2 regions of the Arthrobacter sp. MYb224 genome follow, and region 1 is predicted to be linked to the other one. Evidence: predicted binding sites of a transcription regulator. Region 1 holds the regulator's gene; the other holds the start of a gene.
The links. Region 1 encodes Rex, which represses fermentation and respiration genes when NADH is low (regulators of the CRP and FNR family bind a similar motif). Its sites were predicted from a motif close to CTTGTGAANNNNTTCACAAG; they were not measured.
Positions count from the first base shown of each region.

Region 2: CQ017_RS00360 (glyceraldehyde-3-phosphate dehydrogenase) is a predicted target of Rex. The motif match lies at 3,234-3,253, and genes of this name have one in related genera.

Region 1 covers NZ_PCPU01000003.1:364,279-378,949, reverse strand. Annotated here, with positions in the region: gene gdhA (NADP-specific glutamate dehydrogenase) at 1-389, shown strand, start outside; gene CQ017_RS07810 (helix-turn-helix domain-containing protein) at 652-876, shown strand; gene CQ017_RS07805 (30S ribosomal protein bS22) at 1,015-1,113, shown strand; gene CQ017_RS07800 (HAD family phosphatase) at 1,201-2,007, opposite strand; gene CQ017_RS07795 (glutaredoxin family protein) at 2,079-2,315, shown strand; gene CQ017_RS07790 (redox-sensing transcriptional repressor Rex) at 2,339-3,010, shown strand; gene CQ017_RS07785 (DUF4199 domain-containing protein) at 3,110-3,853, opposite strand; gene CQ017_RS07780 (histidine phosphatase family protein) at 4,037-4,699, shown strand; gene CQ017_RS07775 (TlpA disulfide reductase family protein) at 4,705-5,328, shown strand; gene CQ017_RS07770 (cytochrome c biogenesis CcdA family protein) at 5,325-6,095, shown strand; gene CQ017_RS07765 (cytochrome c biogenesis protein ResB) at 6,095-7,723, shown strand; gene ccsB (c-type cytochrome biogenesis protein CcsB) at 7,716-8,786, shown strand; gene CQ017_RS07755 (PLDc N-terminal domain-containing protein) at 9,070-9,465, opposite strand; gene CQ017_RS07750 (DUF4229 domain-containing protein) at 9,519-9,800, shown strand; gene CQ017_RS07745 (1,4-dihydroxy-2-naphthoate polyprenyltransferase) at 9,842-10,726, opposite strand; gene CQ017_RS07740 (AMP-binding protein) at 10,802-11,929, opposite strand; gene CQ017_RS07735 (1,4-dihydroxy-2-naphthoyl-CoA synthase) at 11,958-12,929, opposite strand; gene CQ017_RS07730 (amino acid permease) at 13,106-14,545, shown strand; gene CQ017_RS07725 (MFS transporter) at 14,628-14,671, opposite strand, start outside.
Region 2 covers NZ_PCPU01000001.1:56,146-70,816, reverse strand. Annotated here, with positions in the region: partial or broken gene CQ017_RS00365 (Tn3 family transposase) at 1-1,368, shown strand, start outside; gene CQ017_RS00360 (glyceraldehyde-3-phosphate dehydrogenase) at 1,622-3,079, opposite strand; RNA gene rnpB (RNase P RNA component class A) at 3,268-3,622, opposite strand; gene CQ017_RS00350 (NAD(P)/FAD-dependent oxidoreductase) at 3,669-5,129, opposite strand; gene CQ017_RS00345 (YaaA family protein) at 5,271-6,050, shown strand; gene CQ017_RS00340 (metallophosphoesterase family protein) at 6,404-8,764, shown strand; gene CQ017_RS00335 (VOC family protein) at 8,862-9,275, opposite strand; gene CQ017_RS00330 (Nif3-like dinuclear metal center hexameric protein) at 9,251-10,204, opposite strand; gene msrA (peptide-methionine (S)-S-oxide reductase MsrA) at 10,336-10,863, shown strand; gene cysK (cysteine synthase A) at 10,991-11,926, shown strand; gene epsC (serine O-acetyltransferase EpsC) at 12,066-12,650, shown strand; gene CQ017_RS00310 (hypothetical protein) at 12,899-13,324, opposite strand; gene CQ017_RS00305 (hypothetical protein) at 13,456-13,887, shown strand; gene CQ017_RS00300 (dicarboxylate/amino acid:cation symporter) at 14,004-14,671, opposite strand, start outside.

The DNA.
Region 1 (14,671 bases):
CGTGTGCCACGCAGAACGAACTTGGAGCAGCCTCGGCGAAGAAGATGGTTGCCGCGGGAACTATCGCCGTGGCCGAAGGCGCCAATATGCCAACCACCGCCGAGGCGACCTCGGTATTCCAGGATGCTGGCATCCTCTTCGGTCCGGGCAAGGCCGCCAACGCCGGTGGCGTGGCTACTTCTGCGCTGGAAATGCAGCAGAACGCTAGCCGCGACTCGTGGACCTTCGAGCACACCGAGCTTCGCCTGACCGAGATCATGGTAGGCATTCACGAGCGTTGCGCAACCACCGCCGACGAATACGGGGTGCCGGGCAACTACGTTGCCGGCGCCAATATCGCCGGCTTCGTCAAGGTTGCCGACGCAATGCTGGCTCAGGGCTTGATCTAGTCCCTCGACCCTCAAGCGACCTCTTGGCCGCTGTTTCGACGCCGTTTCCGGCCTCGGAACGGCGGCCAGCAGCTTTTAAAAGCTCTTTTTTGAGATCTAAATGTGGTTCAGGTGTGTTCCGTGATGCAAAAGTTACGTAAGTGCGACTAGACTGGGATCGAGCGAACGTGAATATGATTGCCGATGTTGATCCCAAGTCGTATTTGTTCACGCGAGCAATATAAACGACGAATCAGAGATCAGCGTCAGGAGAAATTCCCCTATGGCGGATAAACAGAATTTTGCAGGAGCCCGTTTCATGACGGTCGCTGAAGTGGCCGAGATGATGCGTGTTTCTAAAATGACGGTTTATCGCCTGATTCATGCAGGCGACTTGCCTGCTGTTCAATTCGGTCGCTCCTATCGCGTTCCGGAAAACGCAGTGGAAGCCTACCTGCAAGCTGCGGCGATTGACCCGCAGCGTGGAACAGGTTCCCTCGGTCGATAGCCGCGCGATGGTCAGAGCATGGCCGAAAAGCGGGTAATCTATTAAGGAACGTTTAACGTCCGGTCAACCTTGTAGCTTATGCTTGTTCTTAAGCCTACATTTTGGTTGACATATTTATTTAGTTTGTGAGGAACCACTATGGGCTCTGTTATCAAGAAGCGCCGTAAGCGTATGTCGAAGAAGAAGCACCGTAAATTGCTTCGTAAAACTCGTCACCAGCGTCGTAATAAGAAGTAAATCTGCTTCAAGCAGCATTTGCCTCTTGGCAATTATCGCCACCGTATCAAGGCTTGACCTTGACGGTGGCGATTGCTTTTTCCCCAGCTATTTCCCGCGGCGGCTTGGCAGTGAACGCTTCGCCGCCCACACCGCGCCCAGCACACCGGCCAGACGCAGGCTGATCCGCGCCGCACGCTGTCCGGTGCGGAAGTCGTAGACCTGCCATCCGCGACGCTTGGCGTAGGCCCTCAGCCGCGCGTCCGGGTTGATCGCAACAGGATGTCCCACCGCCTCAAGCAACGGCACATCGTTGTAGGAGTCCGAGTATGCCCAGGACTTGGAAAGCTTGATTCCACGTTCCTTAGCCAGCGTACGAACGGCCTGAGCTTTTTCGGCCGCATGCAAGATCGGGGTGGCCAGCGCGCCGGTGTATTTACCATCCACATTTTCAACCACGGTCCCCAAGGCACCGGTGAGTTCCAAGCGTTCGGATATGACGTTCGCTACTTCTAGCGGGGTCGCGGTGACCAGCCAAACTTCTCGGCCCACTGCGCGATGCTGATGGGCGATGGAGACCGTGCCTTTCCATAACTTAGGCTCAATGTACTCGTCATAGATTTCCTGGCCAATCTGCGCCATCTCGGCGACCGAAATGCCCTTGGCCATCAGCAGCGCACGGTCGCGAATCTGATGGATGTCGCCCAGATGCTCGCCGCGGGCGGCAAAGCGCAGCTGCTTGAGGGCAAACCAGAGAATTTCGCGTAGCCGGAAGAAACGACGCTGATGCATCTTCCTGGCCAGCAGATAGAGGGAGGCACCACGGACCATGGTGTTGTCCACGTCGAAGAAGGCGGCAACGACGTCGCGTGGCGCCGACGTGTTCTGGCTGGTGAGGTGCTCTGAAGACTGCATTTGATCCAGTTTATTTCATTGCCGACTTAGACGCTGGTTGCGGCTCGTGAGATTATGGACAGGTGAGTAAAATGCATGAGATCCAGTTACTGGTGCGCCAAGGATGCCATTTGTGCGAGGCCGCCAGGGCGACAGTCAACGACGTCACCGAACGGATGAACATGGAGTTCTCCGAAATAGACATCGACGAGCATCCCGAACTGCTGGCACGCCACCACGAAGAGGTGCCAGTACTCCTCGTTGATGGTCAGGTCCGGGACTTCTGGACCATTGATGCCAAACGGCTTGAACGCCTGTTGGGCAGCTAATGGCATGAGAGGCCCCTTGATGCATTTACCGGCCCGTTCGAAAAGCAGAGCAGCGGCGCATGGCTGAACTTGAACCGCGGGTATTGCCCGAAGCGACGCTGACGCGCCTGACCCAGTATTTGCGGGCGCTCAATGCGTTCGAAGCCCAGGGCGTGGAACGCACCAGCTCGGGTGTGCTGGCCAAGGAAGCCGGAGTGAACCCGGCGATCCTCCGCAAGGACCTCTCCTTGCTTGGTTCCTATGGAACTCGTGGCGTCGGATATGTGGTGACCGAGCTGGCCGAACACATCAACCGGACCTTGGGCCTGAACCAGGACTGGCGTGTGGCCATCCTCGGCGCCGGTAACCTCGGACGTGCGCTGAGCGGCTACGCAGGTTTTGCCAGCCGAGGTTTCCAGGTGCGCGCCATCCTCGATGCGGACGTATCCCTGGTCGGCAGCGAGGTCGGCGATTTTATCGTGGAACCGGTCGGTGAGCTCGGCGAGGTGATTGCGCGGGAGCAGATCAATATCGCGGTCCTAGCGGTTCCCGGAGTCGCGGCCCAGGGGCTGATCGACGCGCTTGCGGCGCATGGGGTGAAGTCGGTGCTCAGCTTCGCGCCACAGCCGCTGCGCATTCCGGCGGGCATGATCGTCCGCCGCGTGGACCTGTCCACCGAGCTGCAGATCCTGGCCTACCACGCGGTACAACGCTAGGCGGCAACCGGGCAGTTAAAATCTAAAGGCGTAGGCCGTGGCTCAAATGAGCCACGGCCTACGCCAATTTCAGCGCTGGGTCTGAGGACCCGAAACGGTTTAGCGGTAGCCAGCCCGGCGCGCCTGGCTGCGCTGGGCGATGTACTGCGAGGAAGCCGGCAACCAGGCGAAGACCACGCCGACGACGCCAGCAATGAATCCAAGGGCATAAACCACATTGATCATCGTGGCATCAGCCGCGTTGGCGTACATGCTGAACATCGGCAGGCTGATCAGCATGCCAACGACGGAGATGGCCGCCAGGATCGTGGCGATGATCCGCATCGCGCGGACCCCTCGACCGACGAAGTAGCCGACCAAGAAGTAGGCGATGAGCGTGATGAACATGCCCACCACGGTGAAGGTGGTCATGGTGGAAGTGATCTGCGACAGGAAAGTGTCGGGGTTTTCTATCATGCGTTCGATCTCTGCATTCATCGCGGCGTCGTTGGAAGACTCCATCTGCATGCGCATCTGATCTTCGAACATCGTCCACTGCGAGCGCACCATATTGCCGAAGAGGTTGGTGCTGTTGATCAGCCAGCTGGCTGCGGCGCTGAGCACCCCGGCAAGCATGATGAAAATAAACGCCATCTGCAAGGTCTTGGGACGCTCGGCAGGCGGCTGGACCGGAGCGTAGCCACCTTGCTGCTGGAACTGCGGAAGCTGCTGCGCTGCCGGCTGACCGTAAGGGGTCGGCTGCCCACCGTAGGGATTTTCGCCGTAGGGGTTCGGGTTCGAACTCCCGGACCCGGCTAACGGGTCATATGGCTGGCCTGGCTGGTTCGGATCGTTGGTGCTCATGATCGTCCTTTGATTGCTGCTAAACGGTGAGTAACTCTAACTACTAGCCTAGTCCGTGGCGTTTGTGATGTGCCCCTCCGAAAGGATGGTTTTTTGATATGGGAATCCCATGCAGAGGCTGTGAATACTTGATCGTGGCCACAATTTTCATCTTTTAGGTTGATTGTTTGAGAGACTGTAACCATGCCAGTTTCAACCGTTCATTTGTTGCGCCATGGGGAAGTTTTCAACCCGAACCGCGTTTTGTATGGCCGGATCCCGGGGTATGGCCTTTCCGAGCTGGGTTTCCAGATGGCGGATCGAGCCGGAGAGTACTTCGCCAAGCGTCAGGCCGAAGGCGCCCGAGTAGTCCGTCTGGTTGCCTCCCCGCTGCTTCGAGCGCAGCAGACCGCACAGCCCGCGGCCCAGGCTTTGGGCCTGCCCATCATCACCGATGACCGGGTGATCGAGGCAGGCAACAGCTTTGAAGGTCTGGCACAGATCAAGTCCCTCCTGAAGAATCCGCGGTACTGGCCGCTGCTGCGCAATCCGCTGAAACCCTCATGGGGCGAACCGTACGCCGCGCAGGTCGCTCGCATGCGACAGGCCATGGACGACCAGCGCCAGGCGGCGGTGGCCGAACACGGCGACGGCGCCGAGATCATTATCGTCAGCCACCAGCTGCCTATCTGGGTGACCCGGCGCGCCGGTGAAGGCAAGCCGCTCTGGCATGACCCACGCCAGCGCGAATGCACGCTGAGCTCAATAACGAGTTTTGAGTTTGACGGAGACGAACTTCGCTCCGTGAATTACACCGAACCGAGCCCAGACCTGCTGGCGGGCGCGGCGAACATCCCTGGAGCCTAAGCCAAATGAATGAATCCTCGCAGAATCCTCGCTTCCTGAATCGTCGCACCATGCTGCGCTCGATGCTGGTTGCCGCGGCGGCTGTGCCGCTGGCCGCATGCTCGGTCACCGAGGATCCGCTAGCCAAGCAGGCGCGCTCCGGAGATAACAAAAACTACATCGCCGGCGACGGCGCGGTGCAGGAATATCTGCCCGCGAAGCGCAGCGAGCCAATCGAACTGACCTCCGAGACCTATCAGGGCACGCCCATCGATCTGGCGGCCCTGCGCGGTAAGCCGGTGGTGCTGAACTTCTGGTACGCCGCGTGCGCACCGTGCCGAATCGAGGCACCGCACCTGAAAGAACTCTCCGAGGACTTTGGCGAGGACGTTCCATTCATCGGAGTCAACGTCCGCGATGAGGCCGAAGCCTCGCTGGCCTTCGAGCGCAGCTTCGAAATCCCTTATGAATCCGTGCAAGACACCGATGGCCAGATCCAATTGGCGATGACCAAATACGTACCACTGCAGGCGGTTCCCTCCACGCTGGTTCTGGACCGCGAGGGACGGGTTCGCGCCCGCGTCATAGGTGCTATCGAAAAGGGGACGTTGAAGTCCCTGATCGACACCGCGCTCACCGAAGAGTTGTGAGCCTCCCGTTGATCTCTTCGAATCCCTTCGCCGACATTGCGCTCGACGGGTCGCTGCTGCTGGCCGCCCCGGTGGCCATGCTTGCGGGACTGGTTTCCTTCCTCTCACCGTGCGTTCTGCCCTTGGTCCCGGGATATCTCGGTTATGTCACCGGGCTGACCGGCGCCGATCTGCGCGAGCACCGCCGCGGTCGGGTCCTGCTGGGCGTGCTGCTGTTTGTCCTCGGATTCTCGGTAGTCTTTATCGCGGCCGGCGTGCTGTTCAGCCAGGCCACCGCGTGGCTGAAGTTCAACGGCGCCTGGGTAACCCAGGCCTTGGGCCTGGTCGTGGTGCTTATGGGCATCGTCTTCATGGGCGGAATTTCCTGGATGCAACGGGACCGAAAAATTCATCGGAAACCACCGGCAGGGCTCTGGGGAGCGCCGGTGCTGGGGCTGACCTTCGGTTTGGGCTGGGCCCCGTGCATCGGGCCTACGCTCAGCGCGGTGCTGATCATGTCCACTGGCACCGATGCGAACGTTGCCCGCGGAACGCTGTTGACGGTGTTCTATTGCCTTGGATTGGGTTTTCCGTTCATCCTGATCGCCCTCGGATTGCAGCGCGGCATGCAGGCGCTGGCATTCTTCCGCAAGCATCAGCTGCTGATTATGCGTCTGGGTGGGGGAATGCTGATCCTGCTCGGACTGGTCATGATCTCCGGGCTCTGGGGAACCTGGGTCGCTGAATTACAAAACTGGTTTGCCAATGAAGTGAGGTTGCCGATCTAATGGCGAAAAATAAACGAACCGGCAAAGACCGAGGCGACGCACCTGCCCTGGGTTTCCTTGGTTCGCTGCGGTGGATCTGGACGCAACTGACCTCGATGCCAACCGCCCTGTTCTTGCTGCTGCTGCTCGCGGTCGCTGCGGTTCCGGGATCGATCTTCCCGCAGCGGTCGATGAACCCCGAGACGGTCAATGAGTATCTCGAGCAGAACCCGGCAACCGGCCCCTGGCTTGACCGGTTCCAGCTCTTCGATGTGTATTCCTCCGCATGGTTCTCCGCGATTTATATTCTGCTCTTCGTTTCGCTGGTGGGTTGCATCATTCCCCGGGTGAAGAAGCACGCGCAGGCACTGCGCACCCCGCCGCCACGCACTCCCGCCCGACTCGATCGGTTGCCGCAGTACACCTCACTTTCGCTGGTTGAAGATGAAGCGGATACTCCTAGCGATGATGAAGTCATCGATGATGCCTACAAGGTGCTGCGCAAGCGCGGTTACCGTGTTGAGCGTCGCTCCGATGCAACCGGTCGTTCGGTAGCGGCCGAACGCGGCTACACCCGGGAAATCGGCAATCTGACCTTCCACATCTCGCTGATCGGTGTGCTCGTTTCGGTGGCCATCGGCGGAGCCTTCGGCTACGCCGGGCAGCGCGTCATCGTGGAGGGGGAGACCTTCGTGAACTCGCTGGTTTCCTATGATTCCTTCACCCCGGGCACCAGCTTCAACCCGGAGAATCTCACCGCCTATTCGGTGAAGCTGGACAAATTCGACATCGTCTTCGACCGCGAATCGAAGACGCACTTCGGCCAGCCCCTGGATTTCACCGCGCATGTGGAGACCCGGCGTTCTGCCGATGCCGAACCGGTGAAAGAAGAGCTGAAGGTCAACCACCCGCTGCGCATCAACGGCGCCGACGTGTACTTGGTCGGCAACGGCTACGCGCCGGTGGTGACGGTCCGTGACGGCAACGGGGATGTGTCCTTCTCCGGCCCGGTGGTTTCGGTGCCGCAGGACTCGGTGTACACCTCCCTGATGGTCATCAAGGCACCGGACGCGAAACCAGAACAGCTGGGTTTCCAGGGCTTCTTGCTGCCCACCGCCTTGGTCGATGAAACCGGCTTTGGCATCTCCGGGGATCCCAACGCGATCAACCCGCAGCTTCACCTGAACTCCTTCGCCGGAAACCTGGGCCTCGACGACGGCGTGCCGCAGAACGTGTATGTGCTGGACACCGAGAACCTCACCGAGGTGAATTCACGCAATCTCGACTCCGGCGGCATAGTGCTCGAAGCCGGGCAGACCTATGACCTGCCCGATGGCAAGGGGAGCATCGCCTTCGACGACCTGAAGCGCTTCATCGCCGTGGATGTGAATTACGATCCGAGCAAAACGCCGATCCTCATCTTCGCCTTCTTGTCCCTCGCGGGGCTGGCGGTCTCGCTCTTCACTCCGCGCCGACGCGTCTGGGTGAAGCTGAAGAACGAGGACGGGCAGCGCAGCATTGAATACGCGCTGCTGGCCCGCGGCGAGGATCCGCGCCTTGAACGTGAATCCGCAGAGTTGCACAATATCTTTGACAGCAAGTGGCCAGTGGCCAGCCAGAAGCAGGACCAAGGAGAAGTAAATGCCTAACGGCTCAAACCTCGCGCCAATCAACGAAACGCTGGGCAACTACAGCCAGCTGTTCATGTTGCTTTCGGCATTCGTCTACATGGTTGCCTTCATTTTCTTCGCGCTGGACCTGGCCAAGAGCAATAAGAGCATCAGCGAAATTGATGCGGCCGCATTAAAACGCGACTCCGAGATGCTCGTTGGTGCCGGAACGACCGCGGTGGCGCAGCCGAAACGCCCGAAGCGCGGTGCGCAGCCGGCGCGCGCCGACAACGTTGGCGAAGACATCGTCAACGACAAGATGAACTACACCGAGCACTCCTCGACGCGCAATATCGCACGCATCGCGGTGGTGCTGACCTGGCTTGGCGTGGCGATGCATGGCTTCGCGGTCGTCGCCCGCGGCGTCGCGGCGCACCGCGTGCCGTGGGGCAACATGTATGAGTTCTTGTCCACCGGCGCGCTGGTGGTCACCGTGGTGTACCTGGTGGTTTTGTTCTTCAAGGACCTGCGGTTCATGGGCAGCTTCATCATCGGCCTGGTGACCCTGATGCTGTGCGGCGCGACCCTGGGCTTCCCCACTCCGTTGGGCCACCTGGTACCCGCCTTGCAGAGCCCGTGGATTGTCATCCATGTGTCCATCGCGGTATTCGCCGCGGCGCTGTTCTCCATCAGCTTCGCCATGAACGTGCTGCAGCTGATCCAGCACTCGCGGATGAGCAAGCTGGCCGCCGGCCAGCCGGACAAGCTGCCATTCATGCGCTTGGTTCCCGGAGCGGGCGCGCTGGAGAACTTCGCCTACCGGATCAATACCATTTCGTTTGTCATGTGGACCTTCACCGTGATGGCCGGCGCGATCTGGGCCGAAGCGGCCTGGGGACGCTACTGGGGCTGGGACCCGAAGGAAGTCTGGTCCTTCGTGATCTGGGTGGTCTACGCCGGCTACCTGCACGCACGTGCCACCGGTGGCTGGACCGGGCCCCGTTCGGCCTGGCTGTCGATCATCGGCTACGGCTGCGTGATCTTCAACTTCACCATCGTGAATATGTTCTTCGACGGCCTGCACTCCTACGCCGGAGTCTAGCCCACACCCGGGACCCCGGTTGCCGGGGCAGCCCCGAGGGACGGACCACTCAAAGGTCCAGCCCTCGGGGCTTTTCCATGCCCGGAAAGCTCCTTGCCGTGACCAGCCGATCCGGAAGTTGAAGTCCACCGCGGCTAGGCCGCCGCCCAACAGCCGCCAGCGGCAGCTTAGCGGCCTTCCGGGCTTGGAATCAGCAACGGGCTAGCACCGCAGCGAAAACGTTGCGTAGAAAGAACTGCAGGGACCGGCATAAGCCGGGCCCTGCAGTTCGCTTCGCTGAAAATTAGCTGTCCTTGGACGGAGTATCTGAATCGTCCGAAGAATTACCCTTGTTAGGTTTCTTCTTCGCTTCGCGCTCTTTTCGTTTGAGTTCTTCCTCACGTGCTTTGAGCTCGGTTTCGCGCTGCTGCTGGCGCCGCCAGATTTCCAGCTGGCGGAGGAAATCCTCGTCGTCGTCGGGAGCATTCTGCTTGTCCGGGGACTTGCTTGCCCCCGCGGCCGGACGACCTAAAACAAACCACAATCCCGGCCCCAGCAGGGGCAGGAGGATGATGATGACTAACCATGCCGTTTTGGGCAGGGAGCGCACCCGATGTCGCTCGGTGCGTGCACACTCGATCAATGTGTAGATCATGAGCGCCACCGAAATGAGTGCGGCAAAAATAATGATGCGGACCATGCCTCTAGTCTAATGACTTTCTGGCTCACAGGTTCATCGGTAGACTTTAACGTATGCAGTTTGTGAAATATTCGGTGCTTCGGTTGGGTCTGTTCTGCGTTGTCTTCTTGGCAATGTGGAAGCTAATGGCCTGGCCGATCTTCACCTCGGGCCTGATTGCCCTGATAGTCGCCTTTGCCGTGTCCTATTTGTTCTTCAACAAACTACGTTTGGCAGCAAACGAGGACGCGCGCAACGCCTTTGCCAAAACCAGCGCATCGAAGACCGAATCCCAGCTGGCCGAAGAAGCCATCGAGGATTCCTTCGACGAATCGCAGCGACCGGAAAACAAATAAGCGAAGCCTTCCAAAGTTGTTCACTTTGGAAGGCTTCTGCCTTAGAGCCAGGCGTGCAGCATGATGGCCAAGCTGAAAAGCGCGGCGTAGACCACGTTCACCAGGCCCGTCTGCTTGAGCACCAGCACCAGCTTAGGCAGCGATTCTTCGCGCAGCATCAGCCAGCTTGGAGCGGCGGCCGGGATGAAGCTGAGCAAGATGAGCCACATCCAACCGTTTGACCCCGTGAGCAGCAGCGGCAAGACAATGGCGGCGCTCAACATCAGCACGTAGCTCAACCGGGCCGACTGTTCGCCCAGTCGCACCGCCAAGGTAATCTTGCCAACTTCGCGGTCCGTGGGAATGTCGCGGACGTTATTTGCCATCAGCAGCGCGCAACCGATCAGGCCGGTGCCGATCGCACCGAGCAGCGAAGCCAGCGTGAGCTGACCAATCTGCGTGTACGTGGTGCCCAGCGTGGCCACCAAGCCGAAGAAAATGAAGACGTAGAGATCTCCCCAACCACGGTATCCGTAAGGGTTCTTGCCGCCGGTGTAACCCCAGGCGGCAAAGATCGCCGCGACGCCCACCAAGAGCAGTGGCCACGAAGCGGAAAGAATCACGAGCAGCAATCCGAGAATCGCCGCCAACCCGAAGCATCCGAAGGCCGCGTTTCTCACGTGCTTCGGCTTCGCTAGTTTGGAGCCGGTCAAGCGCAGCGGGCCGACCCGTTCGTCGTCGGTTCCGCGGATTCCGTCGGAGTAGTCATTTGAGTAATTCACGCCGACCTGGAGCAGGAGCCCCACAAGCAGGGCAAGGACAAAGCGGAACCATAAAAATTGGCCGGTTTCGCCCACTGCGGCCGCGGTGCCGATAACTACCGGGGCGATGACGATGGGCAGGGTGCGCAGGCGTGCGCCGGCGACCCACTGGGAAAGCGTTGCCACTTCTCGTTCCTTTCGGCGAGATCAAAAACTCGGACCCCTTAGTTTCCCGCGAAACTTCGGGCAAGGCGAATCGGATCAGCCGCCGGCGCGCAACTCGTCGAGGATTCGGCGTCGATCGAACTTCCCGTTGGGCAGCAATGGAAGCCCGGAAGGGTAGTGGCGGACCCGTTTGGGAACGGCCGCGGATCCAATAGTTTGACGCACGGCTTCGAAGGCATCCTGCGTATTTGTCGGACCTGAATAGGCTAAACCTACGCTTTGGCCCCATTGCGCGTCGGGTACCGGCAGCACCAGGCACTGCTTGAAGAACTCTTCGAGCAGGCCCTCAATTTTCCCGGCCGACAGTTTTACGCCACCGGTATTAATCACATCGTCGATACGCCCGGCGATATTCAGCCGGTTGCCGTCGACGCTGCCCAGATCATCGGTGAGGTACCAGCGCGTGCCTTCGTCGATGACGAAGTGTTCGGCGGTGGCTTCGGGATTATTTGCGTAGCCGTCGGCGAGCATCGGCCCGGAGACCAGGATGCGTCCCTGGCGTTCGGCAAGTTTCACCCCCGGCAGGGCGGTTCCGTTGTAGACCAGACCGCCCGAAGTTTCCGCAGCGCCATAGGTTTGGAAGATCTTCAGGCCCAGATGCCGCGAGCTTTGCAGCAGGTCCTTGCTGGCCCGTGCGCCGCCGAGCAAGATGGCGTCGAAACGCTTCAGCGCCGCAATGGTCCGTGGCTCCGGATTGTCCAGCAGGCGGGCCAACTGGGTGGGGACCAGGGAAGTCAGGCGGCGGGCATCGACCATTTCCTCGGCCGCGTCGGTGAACTTCTGCGCAGAGAAGCTGCCGGTCGTGTCCATCACCACCGGCTTGGTGCCAGCGAACAGGGAACGGGTCAGCACGCTCAAGCCGGCGACATAGTGCACCGGCAAGGCCAGCAGCCACTGGCCTTCAAAGCCGAGGAACTCGGCCGTGGCCTGCGCACTGGATGCCAGCGCCGAGACGCTGAGCACCGTGCGCTTGGCCCTGCCGGTGGAACCGGAGGTGCGCACCACTGCCATGGGCTGCTCGAAGCCCGGCAGGTCCGAGGCCGCAAGGTACTGGATGCGCCAGCCGCGGGGGCTGGACTCATCGGCCAATACCTCAACGGCCGGGCCCTCGTCGTTGGCCGCGTCGGCCAAGGCTGCCAGCAGTTCTGCTAGTTGTGCGTCCATATCCGGTTCTCGTTCCTTCACCGACGATTTAGAAGTAGTAAGGGTAGTTGGACCAGTCAGGGTCGCGCTTGCCCAAGAACGCGTCGCGTCCTTCCACTGCTTCATCGGTCATGTAGGCCATGCGGGTGGCTTCACCGGCGAAGACCTGCTGCCCGGCCAAGCCGTCATCGGCCAGGTTGAAGGCGAACTTCAGCATGCGGATGGCCTGTGGCGACTGGCGGGCAATATCTGCCGCATACTCCAATGCGACCTCCTCGAGGCGGGCGTGCTCCACCGATTCGTTGACCGCACCCATGCGGACCATGTCGTCGGCCGAGTATTCGCGGGCCAGGAAGAAGATCTCGCGAGCGGTCTTCTGCCCTACCTGGCGGGCCAGCAAGGCTGAACCGTAGCCGGCGTCGAAGGAGCCGACGGTTGCGTCGGTCTGCTTGAACTTGCCGTTCTGCTTCGAGGCGATGGTCAGGTCTGAGACCACGTGCAGCGAATGCCCGCCGCCGGCGGCCCAGCCGTTGACCACGCACAGCACCACCTTGGGCATGGTGCGCATCAGGCGTTGGACTTCCAAGATGTGCAGGCGTCCGGCACGGGCCGGGTCGATGGACTCGCGGGTCTCGCCCTCGGCATAGCGGTAGCCGTCGCGGCCGCGAATGCGCTGGTCCCCACCGGAGCAGAAGGCATGTCCGCCGTCTTTTTCCGATGGACCGTTGCCGGTCAAGATCACGGTAGCGACATCGCTGGTCATCCGTGCATGGTCCATGGCCCGGTAGAGCTCATCTACGGTGTGCGGGCGGAAGGCATTGCGCACCTCTGGGCGGTCGAAAGCGATGCGCACGGTAGGCAGGTCTCGCACGATGTTTCCCTGGGCGTCACGCTCCACCTGGCGATGGTAGGTAATGTCGGTGAAGTCGAAGCCTTCAACCAAGCGCCAGCGCTGTGGATCGAAGACATCAGAGACCTTCTTGGGCAAAACGGAATTATTCAGGCTACTCACCCTATGCATGCTAGTCGGTTTCGTGCCGAACTCTAAGAAAGCAGGCGTAGACTTTTCACGGCTTAAGACGCAAATGGGCGCGATATTTCCGCCGCCACGCTTCAGCCCGCCTTTTGGATCACGGGATTCATTTCACGATTTTTGTACCGGTTCAGCCTCTGGACCAGTGAGTCAGGAGTTGATCTATGCCATCTGGAGTGCATCACCGGGAAGATGCAGAAATCAGCGCAGAGGGTTATAAGAAATCCCTGAGCCGTCGCCACGTCCAGATGATCGCCATTGGCGGAGCCATTGGTGTGGGATTGTTCATGGGCTCCGGTGGCCGGTTGGCATCCACCGGTCCGGCCCTGGTGCTGTCCTATCTGGTAGCCGGTGCGCTGGCCTACCTGCTGATGCGGGCGTTGGGAGAGCTGATCATGTATCGGCAGACCTCCGGATCCTTTGTCTCCTACGCGGCTGAGCTCTTCGGTCCCAAGGGCGCTTTCGTTTCCGGCTGGATGTACGTGCTGAATTGGATCATGACCGGCGTTGCGGAGCTGATAGCGATTGGCTTGTACTTCCAATACTTCTTCCCGAATATCCCGGTCACCGTTTCGGCGTTCTGCGCGTTGCTGCTGCTGGTGGCAATTAACCTGTTCAGCGCCAAGGCCTTTGCCGAATTTGAATTCTGGGCAGCGTGCATCAAGGTCACCGCGATTATCTTGTTCCTGGCGGTGGGCATCTACATGGTGGTGACCAATGCGCAGGTAGGGGAGCACACAGCATCGGTTTCCAATCTCTTTATCGGAGACGAGAATGGCCAAGGTGGCTTGTTCCCTCGCGGCTTCTTTGTCAGCATCCTGGTGCTGAACTCGGTGATCTTCGCCTACAACGCCATTGAACTGGTGGGTATTGCCGCCGGTGAGATGGAGAACCCAGAAAAGGAAGTTCCCTCTGCGATCCGCGCCGTAGTAGTCCGCATCCTGGTCTTCTACGTAGGCAGTGTTTCGCTGTTGGCCATGGTGCTGCCCTGGCATGAATACGAATCCGGGGTGAGCCCGTTTGTGACTGTCTTCGAGAAGATGGGGCTGGGCTGGGTTGGCAGTGCGATGAACTTGGTGGTCATCACCGCCGCGCTGTCTTCATGCAATTCCGGGTTGTACTCCATTGGACGCATACTGCGCACCATGAGCGGGAACGGGCATGCTCCGCAGTGGCTGTCGAAAATGAACAAGCATTTTGTTCCTTCCGCCGGCATCATTACCGTGGGCGTGGTTTACCTGGCCGGGGTCATCTTGAACATCTGGCTAGGTGAATCCTTCGCCTTCGACCTTGCGTTGAACACCGCCTCCATCGGCGTGCTGTTCACCTGGGCTTCGATCTTCGGCTGCCAGCTGATGCTGCGCCGCAAGAAGGGCGCGGTGTCGTCACTGCCCATGCCAGGCTCTCCGGTTACTGGTTGGGTTGGCCTGGTCAGCTTGCTGATCATCACCGTGCTGATTTCCTTCGATACCCTGACCGGAGAAAATGGTGAGGTCTTCCCGGTAGGGCTCTACACCATCGCCACGATTCCGCTGTTTGCCGTGGTGCTGTGGATCGGCTGGCGTTTCGCCCGCAAGCATGCCAAATCGAGCACCAATTTCTAAGCGGGGAACCAACTCGCCTGAAACAGCCAAGGGGCGCATCTGCATAATGCAGATGCGCCCCTTGGCTGTTGTGTTCGAGTGCTTAGGAGGTTCGGGTTTCATCCTGCTTCACTGCAGCGAGGATGC
Region 2 (14,671 bases), on a different contig from region 1:
ACGACCTGGCCGGGAGCGGCGGTCTGCCCGATGCCGTCATCAGCGCCTCCGGGTTGAAGATCACCCCGCTCGATGCTGCTGTCCCCGACGCGGCGCAGACACTAATCGAGCTGACAGCTGCCGCGCGTGAAGATCACCGACATGCTCATGGAGGTGGATGAATGGATCGGGTTCACCCGCGACTTCACCCACCTGAAGACCGGCGACACGGCGAAGGATAAGAAGCTCTTGCTGACAACAATCCTGGCCGGCGGGATCAACCTTGTGCTGATCAAGATGGCCGAATCCTGCCCCGGAACCACCTATGTCAAATTGTCCTGGCTTCAGGCATGGCACATCCGGGACGAAACCTACTCCACCGCACTGGCCAAACTGGTCAATGCCCAATCCCGCCAACCCCTCGCGGGGTACTGGGGCGATGGCACCACCTCGTCCTCGGACGGCCAGCGTTTCAAGGCCGGCGGGAGGGCCCAAAGCACCGGCCATGTGACTCCCAAATACGGTATAGAGCCGGGGCGGATGTTCTACACCCACATCTCGGACCAGTACTTGCCCTTCAGCGCCAAGGTCGTCAACGTCGGCGTCCGCGACTCGACCTATGTCCTTGACGGCCTTCTCCATCACGATTCGGATCTGCGCATCGAGGAGCACTACACGGATACGAACGGGTTCACCGACCATGTGTTCGGTCTGATGCACCTGCTCGGATTCCGCTTCGCCCCAGGCATCCGCGACCTCGGCGAGACCAAGCTATACATCCCCAAATCGGACACCGCCTACGATGCACTCAAGTCACTAATCGGTGGCCCACTCAATACCCAGGCGATCCGGGCCCATTGGAACGAGATCCTGCGGTTGTCCACCTCCATCAAACAAGGCACTGTGACCGCTTCACCGATGCTGCGCAAGCTTGGCAGCTAACCACGCCAAAACGGCCTGGCCGTGGCTCTGCGCGAACTGGGACGGATCGAACGCACCCTGTTTATCCTGGACTGGTTCCAGAGCGTCGAACTACGCCGGCGGGTCACTGCCGGGCTGAACAAGGAAGAAGCGTGCAACGCCCTCGCCAGGGCCGTGTTCTTCAACCGGCTCGATGAAATTCGGGATCGCGGATTCGAGCAACAACGTTACCGCGCCTCCGGACTCAATCTTCTCACCGCCGACATCGTACTCTGGAACACTGTCTACCTCGAACGAGCCACAAACGCGGTCGGCAGCTACGATCCGGAATTCGACGACGCGCTCCTGCAATACCTCTCACCCCTGGGCTGGGAACACATCAACCTCACCGGCGACTACACCTGGCGCAACAACGCCAGACCAGGCACCGGCAAATTCAGACGCTTGCGCCCCACCAGGCAGCCTTAGCGTACGCTATTTTCCGTTTCCTGAAGCCACCCCAAGCTCAGGGAACTGGCCCCTTCGCTAGAGCTGCACGCGCACAGCGCGAAAAGTGCGGCGGCCAGCAGCGCGCCGGCGCGTAAAGGGGTTACTCGATCACCGGTCCGGATTCTTGATGGCATGCACCGAACAATAGCAACTTCTCTTCGGCAGCCGCATTAAAGGGCGAAGCCCCGATCCTTACCGAAGGATCGGGGCTTCGCAGCTGCGCGCTGGCGACTTAGGCGTTAGCTGCCTGTGCCTGCACTGCTGGAACTGCTACCGGGTGGGTGCCTGCGATTGATTCAATCACGCGGACAACCTGGCAGGAGTAGCCGAATTCGTTGTCGTACCACACGTAAACGATGGCGTTCTTATCCGAAACGATGGTGGCCAAACCATCAACGATACCCGCGCGGCGTGAGCCGACGAAGTCCGAGGAAACGACCTCAGGGGAATCGATGTAGTCGATCTGGCGGTGCAGGCTGGAGGTCAGCGAAGCTTCACGCAGGTAAGCGTTCAGCTCCTCCTTGGTGGTCCCGTTCTCCAGGTTCAGATTCAGGATCGCCATGGAAACATCCGGGGTCGGTACGCGGATGGCGTTGCCGGTCAGCTTGCCTTCCAGCTCCGGGAGGGCCTTGGCCACTGCCTTGGCGGCTCCGGTCTCGGTGATGACCATGTTCAGGGCCGCCGAACGGCCGCGGCGCTCGCCCTTGTGGAAGTTGTCGATCAGGTTCTGGTCGTTGGTGAACGAGTGAACGGTTTCGACGTGCCCGTGGATAACGCCGAACTTGTCGTTCAGGGCCTTCAGCACCGGGGTGATGGCGTTGGTGGTGCACGAGGCGGCGGTGACGATCTTGTCCTCGGCGGTAATCCAGGAATCGTTGATGCCGTGCACGATGTTCTTCAAATCGCCCTTGCCCGGTGCGGTGAGCAGGACCCGGGCGACGCCCTTGGCCTGCAGGTGCTGGGACAGGCCAGCCTCGTCGCGCCAACGACCGGTGTTGTCCACCACGATGGCATTGTTGATGCCGTACTCGGTGTAGTCAACGGTGGTTGGGTCGTTCGAGTAGATGACCTTGATCAGCGTTCCGTTGGCCTGGATGGTGCTACTGGCTTCGTCAACGGTGATCGAACCGTCGAAACGGCCGTGCACCGAGTCGCGGCGCAGCAGCGAAGCGCGCTTGATGATGTCATCATCCGAGCCCTTGCGCACCACGATGGCCCGCAGGCGCAGGCCGTAGCCGCCGCGCTCGATGAGAATGCGGGCAAGCAGGCGGCCGATGCGCCCGAAGCCGTAGAGGACTACGTCCTGTGGCTCAACGTCCGAAGCGCCGGCCTGGCCGACCTTGTCGCCGAGTTCTGCGGTCAAGAATGCGTTCAGGTCCTGCGAACCAGATTCGATGAACTTCTTGTTCAGGCGCCCCAAGTCAACGGAAACCGAACCGAGGTTCAAGGTCTCAATTGTTTCAAGGAGGGGCATGGTGGTCGTCAAGGCCAGTTCCTTGCCATCGATCCGGCGCACGACGCGGTGGGCCTTGATGATGTCAATTGCGGACTGGTTGATCAACTTGCGCCCGTAGATGGAGGTCACCACATTGTTCTTGCGGTAAAGACGTCCGATCAGCGGAATCATGGCCTCGGCGAGCTCTTCGCGCCCGCTCCATTCTTCCTGGGCAACGACAGACTGCTGGGTCACAGAAAATCCTTCCAATTCAGCCGACTTACAGATCCATAAAGTCGGTTGGCACCGTGAGAAGCACCATTGCTTTTGCGGTGGCGCGGGGTAACAGGATCATCCCCGCAAGTACGTATCCATTCTAGACGGTGCGCCCCGGTTGCGGGGCTGGACGCCTGTGAATCATCTCACCCGAGGTGAGCGGATGGTGAATGGGATGACCGATACGCCGGGTTCTGTCCGCTTGCGCGGTGACGATCATCTATCTACGACTGCCGTTGCCGACAGCCTCTAGCGGTCCACCCGACTGCATGGGGCGAACAGCCCTCATAACGCAGTCTGTCTGACCTTGCTCCGAGTGGGGTTTACCAAGCCGTCCCGGTCACCCGGGACGCTGGTGGTCTCTTACACCACCGTTTCACCCTTACCAGGTAGCCTGGCGGTCTATTTTCTGTGGCACTAGCCTGCGGGTTGCCCCGAGTGGGCGTTACCCACCACCCTGTTCTGTGGAGCCCGGACGTTCCTCGGCCCGTTTGCACGGCACGCGATCGCCTAGTCATCCCATTCGTTAACCATTCTAGCCCCGCGAATTTGCGCGCGCCGACATCGGCTATGAGCCGCTGGCCACAGTGATGGCCGGATAGTGGTACCCCTCCAGCAGCCGCAGCCAGATTTCGCTCACGGTCGGGTAGGCCGGGACCGCATGCCATAACCGGTTCATGCTCACCTCACCGACGATCGCGATCGTTGCCGCATGCAGCAGCTCGGAGACATCCTGCCCGACAAAGGTCGCACCGATGACCACCTGGCGCGTCTGCTCGACGACCAGCTTCGCCCGCCCCGCGGTAGCGTCCGCGTGCAGGCTGGCTCCCGCCACGGCGCCCAGATCCAGCTCGACCACCCGGATATCCAGCCCCTTGCCGCGCGCCTCGTGTTCGGTCAGCCCGACGGCCGCAACCTCCGGGTCGCTGAAAACCACGCGCGGCACCGCCGCATGATCGGCCGTCGCGGCATGCTTCGCCCAGGGTTCGCCCGAAACCGGTGCGCCCTCCAGCCGCGCGGCGATCGCCTCCGCCGCGGCCCGCCCCTGATATTTCCCTTGATGGGTCAGCAGCGAACGCGAATTGACGTCGCCCACGGCGTACAGCCAATCGGTGCCGGCCACGCGCATCGTGTCATCGACACTCAACGCACCGTGCGGGTCCAGGCCCAGCGCTTCCAGACCGAGGCCTTTCGTGTTCGGCCGCCTGCCGGTTGATACCAGCAGCTCCTCGGCCCGAAGCTGGGTGCCGTCCTCCAAGTGGACGCTCACGATTCCTTGCCCGTCTCGCGCCACGCGCACCGGCGTGTCGCCAAAGCGCACCTGCACGCCTTCGCCGCTCAGGGCCGCCGAGACCAGCTCACCGGCGAAAGGCTCTTCGCGGCTCAATAAGGCCCCGCGGGAGAGCATCGTGACCTCGGAGCCGAGGCTGGAGAAGGCGAAGGCAAGCTCGGTGCCCGCCACGCCTCCGCCGATGATGATCAAACGCGGCGGCACCTGCGCCGTTGCCGTCGCTTCCCGGGTGCCCCACGGATTAGCTTCGGCCAACCCGGGTATAGCGGGCAGCACCGGGACGGATCCGGTGGCCAGGGCGACGGCACAAGCCGAGTACTGCCTGTCCCCGACCTGCACGAGGCCGGGGGCGGCCAGAGAACCATGGCCGCGGATCAGCTCGATCCCCGCCGAGGCCAGCCAGTCGACCTGACCTGCGTCGCTCCAATTGCTGGTGAATGAATCGCGCCGGGCGAGGACCGCTTCGACATCGAGGCCGCCGGTGATCGCCTCGCGGGCACCGGGCAGCCGGCGTGCCGCACGCAGCGCGTGTCCGCTGCGCAAAAGGGCCTTGGACGGCATGCACGCCCAGTAGGAGCATTCTCCGCCGACCAGTTCGGATTCGACGATGGCCACACGCAATCCGCGTTTGGTTGCGTAGTCGGCGACGTTCTCGCCGGCCGGTCCGGCCCCGAGCACGATCAAGTCATAGTCCCGCTCGGCGTTGGCGGGCATTGCGGTTTCCGGTGATTCGGGCATGCTCTTTCCTCACTGTGGTGACTGCTTGCAGGTTTGTGCTCCCAGCGTAGCCAGCGGTTCCCGTTTGGCACATGCCCCGGATTCGCCAGATGCCGGCGCCCCTGAAAGAAACGGAGGTTGATCTCCGATAAGCTGGAAGGCGTGCTTATTTTGTTGCCGCCTTCCGAAGGCAAGACCGCCCACGCCGAAGGCGCTGTGTTTGAAATCGAAGACCTCTCCTTCCCGGAGCTCGTCGCCGAACGCGGTCAGGTCCTGTCGGCTCTCGCGGAAGTATCGGCTCGCGAAGATGCCATGGAAGTTCTTGGCGTGGGAGCGTCGCTGGCCAAAGAGGTAGCCCGCAATATTAATCTGCATACCGAACCTTCCGCCCGGGCGCACGACATCTACTCCGGAGTGCTCTTCGAAGCCCTGAATTATGCTTCGCTGGATGAGCCCGCGCAGCGGCGCGCCGACGAATCGATCATTGTGGTTTCCGCCCTCTGGGGTGCCGTGCGCTTTGCGGACCGGATTCCGCCCTACCGGTTGTCCATGTCGGCGAAGCTCGAACCGCTGGGCAAGCTGGCCAGCTGGTGGAAGAAGCGGCTCACGCCGGTGCTCGACGAGGTCGCCGCCGGGCAGCTGATCGTGGATGCACGCTCCAGCACCTACGCCGCCGCGTACAAACCGAGCAATGGCAATTGCGTTGCGGTGAATGTGTTCCAGCTGCGCAATGGCGTCCCGAAGGTGGTTTCGCATTTCGCCAAGCACACCCGTGGCGAGGTCGCGCGCTTCTTGGTGGAGCAGCCCGTTGCCCCGCAGAACCCGGAGGAACTGCTCGCCCTGGCCAAGACCAAATGGGAAGCGAGCCTGGTCGAAGACAAAAAGGGCCTCGCGCTGAACATCCTGCTTTCCGCGGATCACCAGTTCACCACCGCAAAATAGCCGTTCCGTTTGATCGCCATCGCCGCTAGGGGCACGGATGGGCGATATGTCCCGCCGAATCATTGCCTCTGCTGAACGGCTGCCGAGGATTCGAAGCAGAGACGCTGGAAATCCGCATTCGCAGAACACGTCCTGGCGACAGGTCGCCCTCCTCTGGTGCTGCATTTGGACCACAGTTGGTGATCGCCACGCGCATAGCACCATCGTTGGCAGGGGGAGGTTTCGACACCCTGCCTCGATTCTAGGAATCACAGGTTCACCTGCTGTTCTCTTTCGAGACATTATCTTGGCGTTAGCTGGGTCCATCGGCGAAATTCTCTGCCGGACCACACGCTCACAGCCTGAAGGTAGACATGTCTCCAATGATGAATGCCACACCGTGGCTACGCCGCGGCTCGGTGGCCGCAGCAGTGATAGCTCTGCTGGGAAGCACACTCGTCCCAGCGCAAGCAGCACCCATCGATTCAACTGCGGAATCGGAATATTCGGTGGTAGTTTCGGCCGAAAGCACTCAATGGAAATATCTCGACGATGGCACCGATCCTGCCGCAGGACAGCCGAATCTGGATGTCTGGACTGCAACCGATTTCGACGATAGCACCTGGAAAAGCGCGACGGGCAGTTTTGGCGCAAAGCATGGTTCTTTGGGTGCCGTCGGCCCCTACACTCCGAAGACACTGCTGAACCATTACCTCGGCGGACAAACCGGCACCGCTACCCCGGCATATTTCTTCCGAACCCAGTTCGAATTGCCTGAAGGCGGCGCGGATGATTTCCTGACCGTCACCGGCGAGGTAGTTTACGATGACGCCTTGGTCATGTGGATCAACGGCACCAAGGTGGCAGGATTCCTCGATGACCGGCTCACCGGCGAAAGCAATCAAGAATACGCCGGTGCCAGCAACGGTAATCCCGTATCGAGCAGCTTCGAAGTTCCAGCAGATGTACTTGTTGACGGGGTCAACACGGTCGCGATTAGTCTGCATAATGACCGCGCTGGCAGCTCCGACATCTATCTGGACGTTCCCGAGCTGAGCCTCAACGTCACCGAGGATATCGACACGATCTCGCGGGTCATCCTGACGCCAACGGAGACCCCGGATAGGTCCCAGTACGTTTCTTGGATGGCCGGCAGCGCCGGCGCCGCGAACGGAACTGTCGAATTCCGCGAGACCTCAGGCGACGACGTGCTCACCGCAGCTGCAGAATTCATCGACCCGGTTAACGGTAATCCGCTGCCGCACTTCTCTGCCGAGCTCAAGGATCTCAAGCCTGGAACGAGCTACTCCTACCGTGTGGCCAACGGCTCCAACACCAGCGAATGGAACTCCTTCACCACGGCAGACACCGCGGTCACCGATTTCCAATATATTTATTACGGTGATGCGCAGATCGGCCTCGACACCACGTGGCCAAAGGTCGTCGCTCAAGCCCAGGAGACCGCCCCCGACGCCGTCGGATCGGTTCACGCCGGTGATCTCATCAACACCGGCAGCAATGAGAACGAATGGGACAACTGGTTTAAGGGCATGGAGCAGTCCGCCGCCACAGCTAACGTGATGGCGGCACCGGGCAACCACGAATACTCCGGGGATAACAAACTCTCCGCCTGGAAAGCCAACTTTGAATACCCACGGAACAACCCGTCGGTGGAAACCGCTGGCGCGCTTGCCAAGCTCACCATTGGCGATACGGCCGCTGCCGCGCAGTACCGCGCACTCTTTGAGCACTGGACCACTTTCGCCGAAGAAACCGTGTACTTCACCGATTATCAAGGCGTGCGGTTCATCACCGTAAACGCTACTCGCGACGCGGGCTTCCTCACTCCGGATAGCCTGCCCGCCTGCTCCGGGGACGACTGCCCGGCAAGTAAAATCTCCACCCTCTGGGTGCAGTTCCAAGCCGCGTGGATGGATCACATCCTGGAAAACAGCAAATCCAAGTGGAATGTTGTCACCTTCCACCAGCCGGTCTATTCGGCTTCGGCGGGCCGCAATGAGCCGGTGCTTCGAGAGGAATGGGTTCCCGTCTTCCAGAAGCACAACATCGATCTCGTCCAGATGGGTCACGACCACGTTTACTCACGTGGCTACAACAATGACAACGTCACCGATTTCGCTGGTGTCACCGATGGTCCGGTGTACATCGTGTCGAACTCTGGCGCTAAGCACTACGATTTGGCCGACGAGAACGACAACGTCTGGACGCAGAACAATGCCACGCAGGTGAAGCGCGGCGAGGACTTCACTACCTATCAGGTGATCGATGTCGCCGAGGATACTTTGACCTACAAGTCTTATTTGGCTGAAAAGACCGCATCGTCCACCACCGATCTGGCCATCGGAGAGGTCTATGACAGCTTCACCGTGACCAAAAACGATTCCGGAACCAAGTGGGTTACCGAGGCTGGCGTCGAGGTTCCCGTGGTTGAGGAAGCGATCGATGTGGAGCTGAGCGTTTCGAGCCGATGCATCGGCAAGAACACGATGCTTAACGTCAACGCGACGAACAATGAGGATTCGCCGATTACCCTGCAGGTTTCCAGCGAATTCGGAAACAAGAAGATGAATAATGTGGGACCGGGCAAGTCCGCTTCGGCTCCGCTCAACGCAGGAAAAGCACCTTTGGAGGCTGGCAGCGTCACCGTGAAAGCAACCCACGGTACAGCTGAAGTCGCCAAGGAAGTTTCCTACGATGCATTGAGCTGCAAGTAGGAAAGCCAGCTTGCACGAAGAGCTCGCAACCTAGGCAATTGACCGCCAGGAAATAGTTTTGGTCGGTAACCTTTCAGGGGTTACCGACCAAAACTGTTTAATCCCTTTGGGCTACCAGCTCGATCTCGAAACCGGCGGCGTCCGCCAGGTACGCGGCGTAGTGCTCGGCTCCCCCGGCGTGCGGATGCTCCGCGGGGAACAGCAGGGAGAAGCCGTGCTCGAGCGCCTCGGCGGTCAGCTCATCGACCTGCGCGCGGCTTCCGGCATGGAACGCGAGATGGTTCATTCCCGGGGCGCACCGTTGATGCGGCGCATCGATCACGTCCGGCCCGGATTCGAGCACGATGTAGAAGTCCTGCTGTCGATAGCTGACGCCGCTGGCCCACGTGGACTCGACGTCGAATCCCAGGCGCAGCAACAGCCAGCCCAATGAGCTGGTGCTGGCACGCAGGTCGGCCACCCAGAGTTCGAGATGATGCAGCATCGCTACGGGGTGAGCACGAAGTCCCAAGGGTCGGAGTTTATCTGCGACACCTCGATCTCCACCTCATGGCCCAGATCCTGCAAGACGTTCTGCAGCGCCCGGGCCCCGGCCGAAAGCCAGACCCATTCGGAGGCAAAATGCGACACATCGATGAGGAAAGGGTGTCCCCCATCGGCAGATTCACGGGCTTCGCTGGCCGGGTGGTGGCGCAAATCCGCGGTGACGTAGACATCGGCCTTGTGCGCGCGCACCGCGTCGAAGAGGGAATCTCCGGCCCCGCCGCACAGGGCGACCTTGCGGACGATGCCCAGACGCTCCCCGGCGACGCGGACGCCACCGGCTACCGCTGGCAGCACGGTATACACGCGTTCGGCGAAGTCCACGAGCTTCATTGGCTTGTCGAGGTAGCCAACTCGTCCCAGCCCCTCTTCGGGCAGGCCGTCCTTGGTTTCGACCAGCGGCACGCAGTCTGTGAGGCCGAAGGCGTCGGCGAGGGCGTCATTCACGCCACCGATCGCATTGTCGGCGTTGGTGTGGGCGGTCAACAAGGCGGTGCCTGTTTCGATCAGCCGGTGAATTGCCTCGCCCTTGAAGCTGGTGCCCGCCACCTGGGTCACTCCGCGCAATAACAGCGGGTGGTGGGTGATCAGCAGATCGGCGTCGCGTGCAATCGCATCGTTGATGACTTCCAAGGTCGGGTCCACCGCCAGGACGATCTTCTTCACCTTGGCGGTGGTGCGGCCGGTGACCAGGCCTACGGCATCCCAATCTTCGGCCAGCGACTGCGGCCACAGCTCTTCCGCGGCCTCAAGCACTTCGCCCAGGGTCGTGGCACCGGTTCTCGCGTCGGCCTCGACGTTCTCTGCCGCTTCATCGCTCACGGAAGATAGGTTGGCGGACGGGGAAGCAGGGTTCTTCTGCTCCGGATCCTGCGGGGTATTAGCCTTGCTCTGCATGCTTCCACCCTACGCGGTGCAGCCCGCTCAGGAACATAATGCAACGCCGCGACGTTATGGACTCTGTGAGTATTCTCAGATTAGACACGCCCCATCGTTTCTCCGCCCGAATGACCGTGGCGGACACCGAACTGACGACCTTTGTCCTTGCCGGAGGCTGCTTTTGGTGCCTCGACGCCGTGTACCAGCGCACCCGTGGCGTGCACGCGGTGCTCTCCGGGTACCAGGGCGGACATACCAGCAATCCGGATTACCGGCAGGTGTGTTCCGGCACCTCCGGCCACGCCGAGGTGGTTGCGGTCATCTTTGATGCACAGGTGGTTCCCGCCGAAGTCATCCTGGACATGTTCTTCACCGTGCACGACCCGACGACGCTCAACCGCCAAGGCTATGACGTGGGCACGCAGTATCGTTCGGCGATGTTCCCGTTGGATGAAAGCCAGCGCGAGGTCTTCGAGGCGAGCATGCAAAAGTACGCGGCACTCTACCCGGACCCGATCGTGACGACTATCGAGGAGTCGAAAGATTTCTACCCAGCCGAGCAAGTGCACCAAGATTACTACTCGGAGAACCAAGAAGTCGGGTATTGCCGAGTCATTATTGACCCGAAGCTCGCAAAAGTCAGGAAATATTACGCCCAATGGCTTAACGAGAGCTAAGCGGCGAGCGAGCCGATTAGGGTTAGCAGTGAAACTTTAAGGACGAAACGCCGTATTCACGGCGTTCTCCAACCACCCTCGCCGGGCATCAGCGGCCTGCATCGAGTCACGTAAGGATTGCGTATACATGGGCAAGATCTACAACAATGTCACCGAGATCATCGGAAACACCCCCCTGGTGAAGCTCAACCGCTTAGGTGAAGGGCTGCCAGGCAGCGTCGCGGTGAAGCTGGAGTTCTACAATCCAGCCAACTCGGTCAAGGACCGCATCGGCGTAGCCATCGTCGATGCCGCCGAAAAGTCTGGCGACTTGAAGCCAGGCGGCACCATCGTTGAAGGCACCAGCGGCAACACCGGCATCGCACTGGCCATGGTTGGCGCGGCCCGCGGCTACAAGGTCATCCTGACCATGCCGGAGACCATGTCCACCGAGCGTCGCGTGATGCTGCGCGCCTACGGTGCCGAGATCGTGCTGACCCCGGGTGCCGACGGCATGCGCGGTGCGGTAGAAAAGGCCAAGGAAATCGTGGCCACCTCGGAGAACGCCATCTGGGCCCAGCAGTTCGCGAACACCGCGAACCCACAGGTGCACGCGGACACCACCGGCCCGGAGATCTGGGCAGATACCGATGGCAAGATCGATGTGCTCGTGGCCGGCATCGGTACCGGTGGCACCATCACTGGTGCGGGCCGCTACCTGAAGGAAAAGAACCCCAACCTCAAGATCGTTGCGGTCGAGCCAAAGGATTCACCAATCCTCAACGGCGGCAAGCCAGGCCCGCACAAGATCCAGGGTCTGGGCGCGAACTTCATCCCCGAGGTGCTCGACACCGACCTGTATGACGAGGTGCTCGACGCCTCGATCGAGGATTCGGTCTCGGTGGCACGTGACCTGGGCGTTAAGGAAGGCATCCTCGGCGGCATTTCCGCCGGTGCCGCCGTCTGGGGCGCCCTGCAGATCGCGGCCCGCGAAGAGAACGCCGGCAAGCAGATCGTCACCGTGATCCCCGACTTTGGCGAGCGCTACATCTCCACCCTGCTCTTCGATGACATCCGCGGCTAAGAAATAGTTTCTTTCTTCGCGAATAAATCGGCGTGACCCGTCGTTGGATCTTAATAGGTCCGCGGTGCGGTTTGCGCCGATTTGTCATGTGCCCAATTCAGCGGCACCTCAGCATGCAGCACGCACTAAGGTTGTTTATATGAGTTTTTTCTCCCGGTTACGTGAAGACCTCGCCAACGCCCGCTCCCATGACCCGGCAGCACGCAGCGATACCGAGAACTTCTTCGTGTATTCAGGATTGCATGCCATCTGGATCCACCGGCTGGCGCATAAGATGTGGCAGAACCCCTCGCTACGCTGGCCGGCCAGGCTGCTCTCGCAGGCGAACCGTGCAATCACCGGCATCGAGATCCACCCCGGTGCCACGATTGGGCGGCGCTTCTTCATCGACCACGGCATGGGAATCGTCATCGGCGAAACCGCCGAGATCGGCGACGACGTGATGCTTTATCACGGAGTGACCCTAGGCGGCCGGTCGCTGGCCAAGACCAAACGCCACCCGACCATCGAAGACCGCGTGGTCATCGGTGCCGGCGCCAAGATCCTGGGCCCGATCACCATCGGCGCCGACTCGGCCGTTGGCGCGAACGCGGTGGTGGTCAAGGACGCACCGGCAGGTTCGATCGTCACCGGAATTCCGGCGCAGAACCGACCGCGCAAGCCAGACGAGCATAAGCCCGCGGTGGATCCGGCGGAGTATATCGACCCGGCGATGTGGATCTAGTCCCCCGCTGAGACCCCTGCGGTGGCCCGGTGCCTTGGCATAGCAATTGCTGTGCCAAGGCACCGGGCCACCGGCATTTAACCTGCTTTTCGAACAAGCGCCGGCAAGTTATGGCAACCAGTGGACTGCCCGATCTGGCCCCTGAAGGCGTTTCGCTAGCAGGCAGCCGAAGCGGCATTTGAGACCAACCACCTTCAGTGGCCGGGACACCGGACGGTAGACGAGCTTCCGCGCAGCTGCCTAGCTGCTCAGTTTACGGAAATTAGCGTCGACCAAGACACGTCGATCACGCATAACCCATCGTCGGTTTCGCGATAAAAGACGTCTCCCGGATAGTCGGTGCCGGGCACTGCTCCTTCGGGAAGACCCTCTAGATTGATGCTCCACTGAGGGTCGAGCGCCACTTGATCAACCCAATGCCCCGCGAAGAACTCCTCCGGCTCGCCAGCGGAAAGCCCCGACCAATCGCTGGGCGCACCGAGATCCGCAACGGAATCCTCGCAGACAGTGCCTGATGTTTCGCCCGATGCCAAATCGCTCACAAGCTGCTCGGTCGTTCGAATCACCTCGGCCCCATCGTTTCCCCAGATCAGGCTGTCAACTGTGCATCCAGTCAAAAATGCTGCGAGCGTACCTACCGAAATTCCGTACACGGCTCTGCGAATCGGTGTCATGCTCCAAACCTACCGCCCTGCTTGCCCAATCTGCGTATGAAAGCTGAGCAACGAATGTTAGCCGCGGGACCTGAATCCTTTTACTGAGGTAGCCTTTCGTTAACGTCCACCCGGAAGGTTCGAGAATGCGTATGCGTACGATTTCTGCAGCAGTCATTGGCATCGGTGGGGTACTGGCCCTCACCGCGTGCTCCGGGCATAGCGGACTTCAGGCACTGGAGGAACAATTCGCTTCCGAGGATGCACTTCCCGCAGCGATTGATTTGGGAGACACCATTGACCGGGAAAGTTCAAGGCTCCTGACTACCCACGAACAGGTACGCTATTTCGCTGCGAGGTCAGCTGATTCCTCGATCGGATGCATCATCGTTGTTCCCCCAGACGCAGATCCCCATTGGTTTTCCGGCTGTGGTTCGCTGGGAGCAACCGACGTGATAGTGACCGCGTCGGCTCCACCCAGCAACAGGGCGGCTTCCCTCGTCAGGGATGACTCTGACACGCGGGCGCTGGAATCCGAAGGATGGATCAGGATTGACGACAATGTCCTCATCCCCAGCCCGTAGCGACGTTCCTTTAACTTCTGCGGCCCCACCGCGACAAGCACAACCGTTGAACGCTTAAAGCACCTGGGACCAACGCATACGCGTTGGTCCCAGGTGCTTTTTGGTGCAGCGAAAAGCTACTCGGCCAAGGTGTGCGACTCTTTGCCGCTGCCCGCGATGACCTCGACCTGCTCATCGGCAGGATCCTGTGCCTGCGCGCCGAGCTTGCCGCGGGTGAGCTTGTGCATGATCAACGCGATGGCGCCGTCGCCGGTCACGTTGGTGGCGGTGCCGAAGCTGTCCAGCGCGATGTAGGCGGCGAACATCAGGCCAACCTCGACCTCGCCGAAGCCGAGCATCTGCGCCAGCAGGCCAGCGGCAGCCGCGATGGCACCGCCGGGAACGCCAGGAGCGGCGATCATCATGACACCGAGCATCAGGATGAATGGCAGGAATGCGCCGAAGGAGACATTGCCGCCGGTGAGCAGCAGCACGGCCAGGGAGAAGCAGGTGATTTTGACCATCGAGCCGGAGAGGTGGATGGTTGCACCCAGTGGCACCACAAAGCCTGCCACCGAATCGGAGACGCCGTTCTTCTTCGCCGAGGCGAGGGTCACCGGAATGGTGGCCGCCGAAGAGGAGGTACCCAGGGCGGTGAAGTATGCGTCACGCATATTCCACAGCGCCTTCAGCGGGTTCTGCCCGGTCATCGAACCGGCCACCGTGTACTGGACCAGCAGCACCACAAGGGTCAGCGCGAAGGAGACCACGGCCACGAGCAGGAACTTGGTCACCACGGTCACGG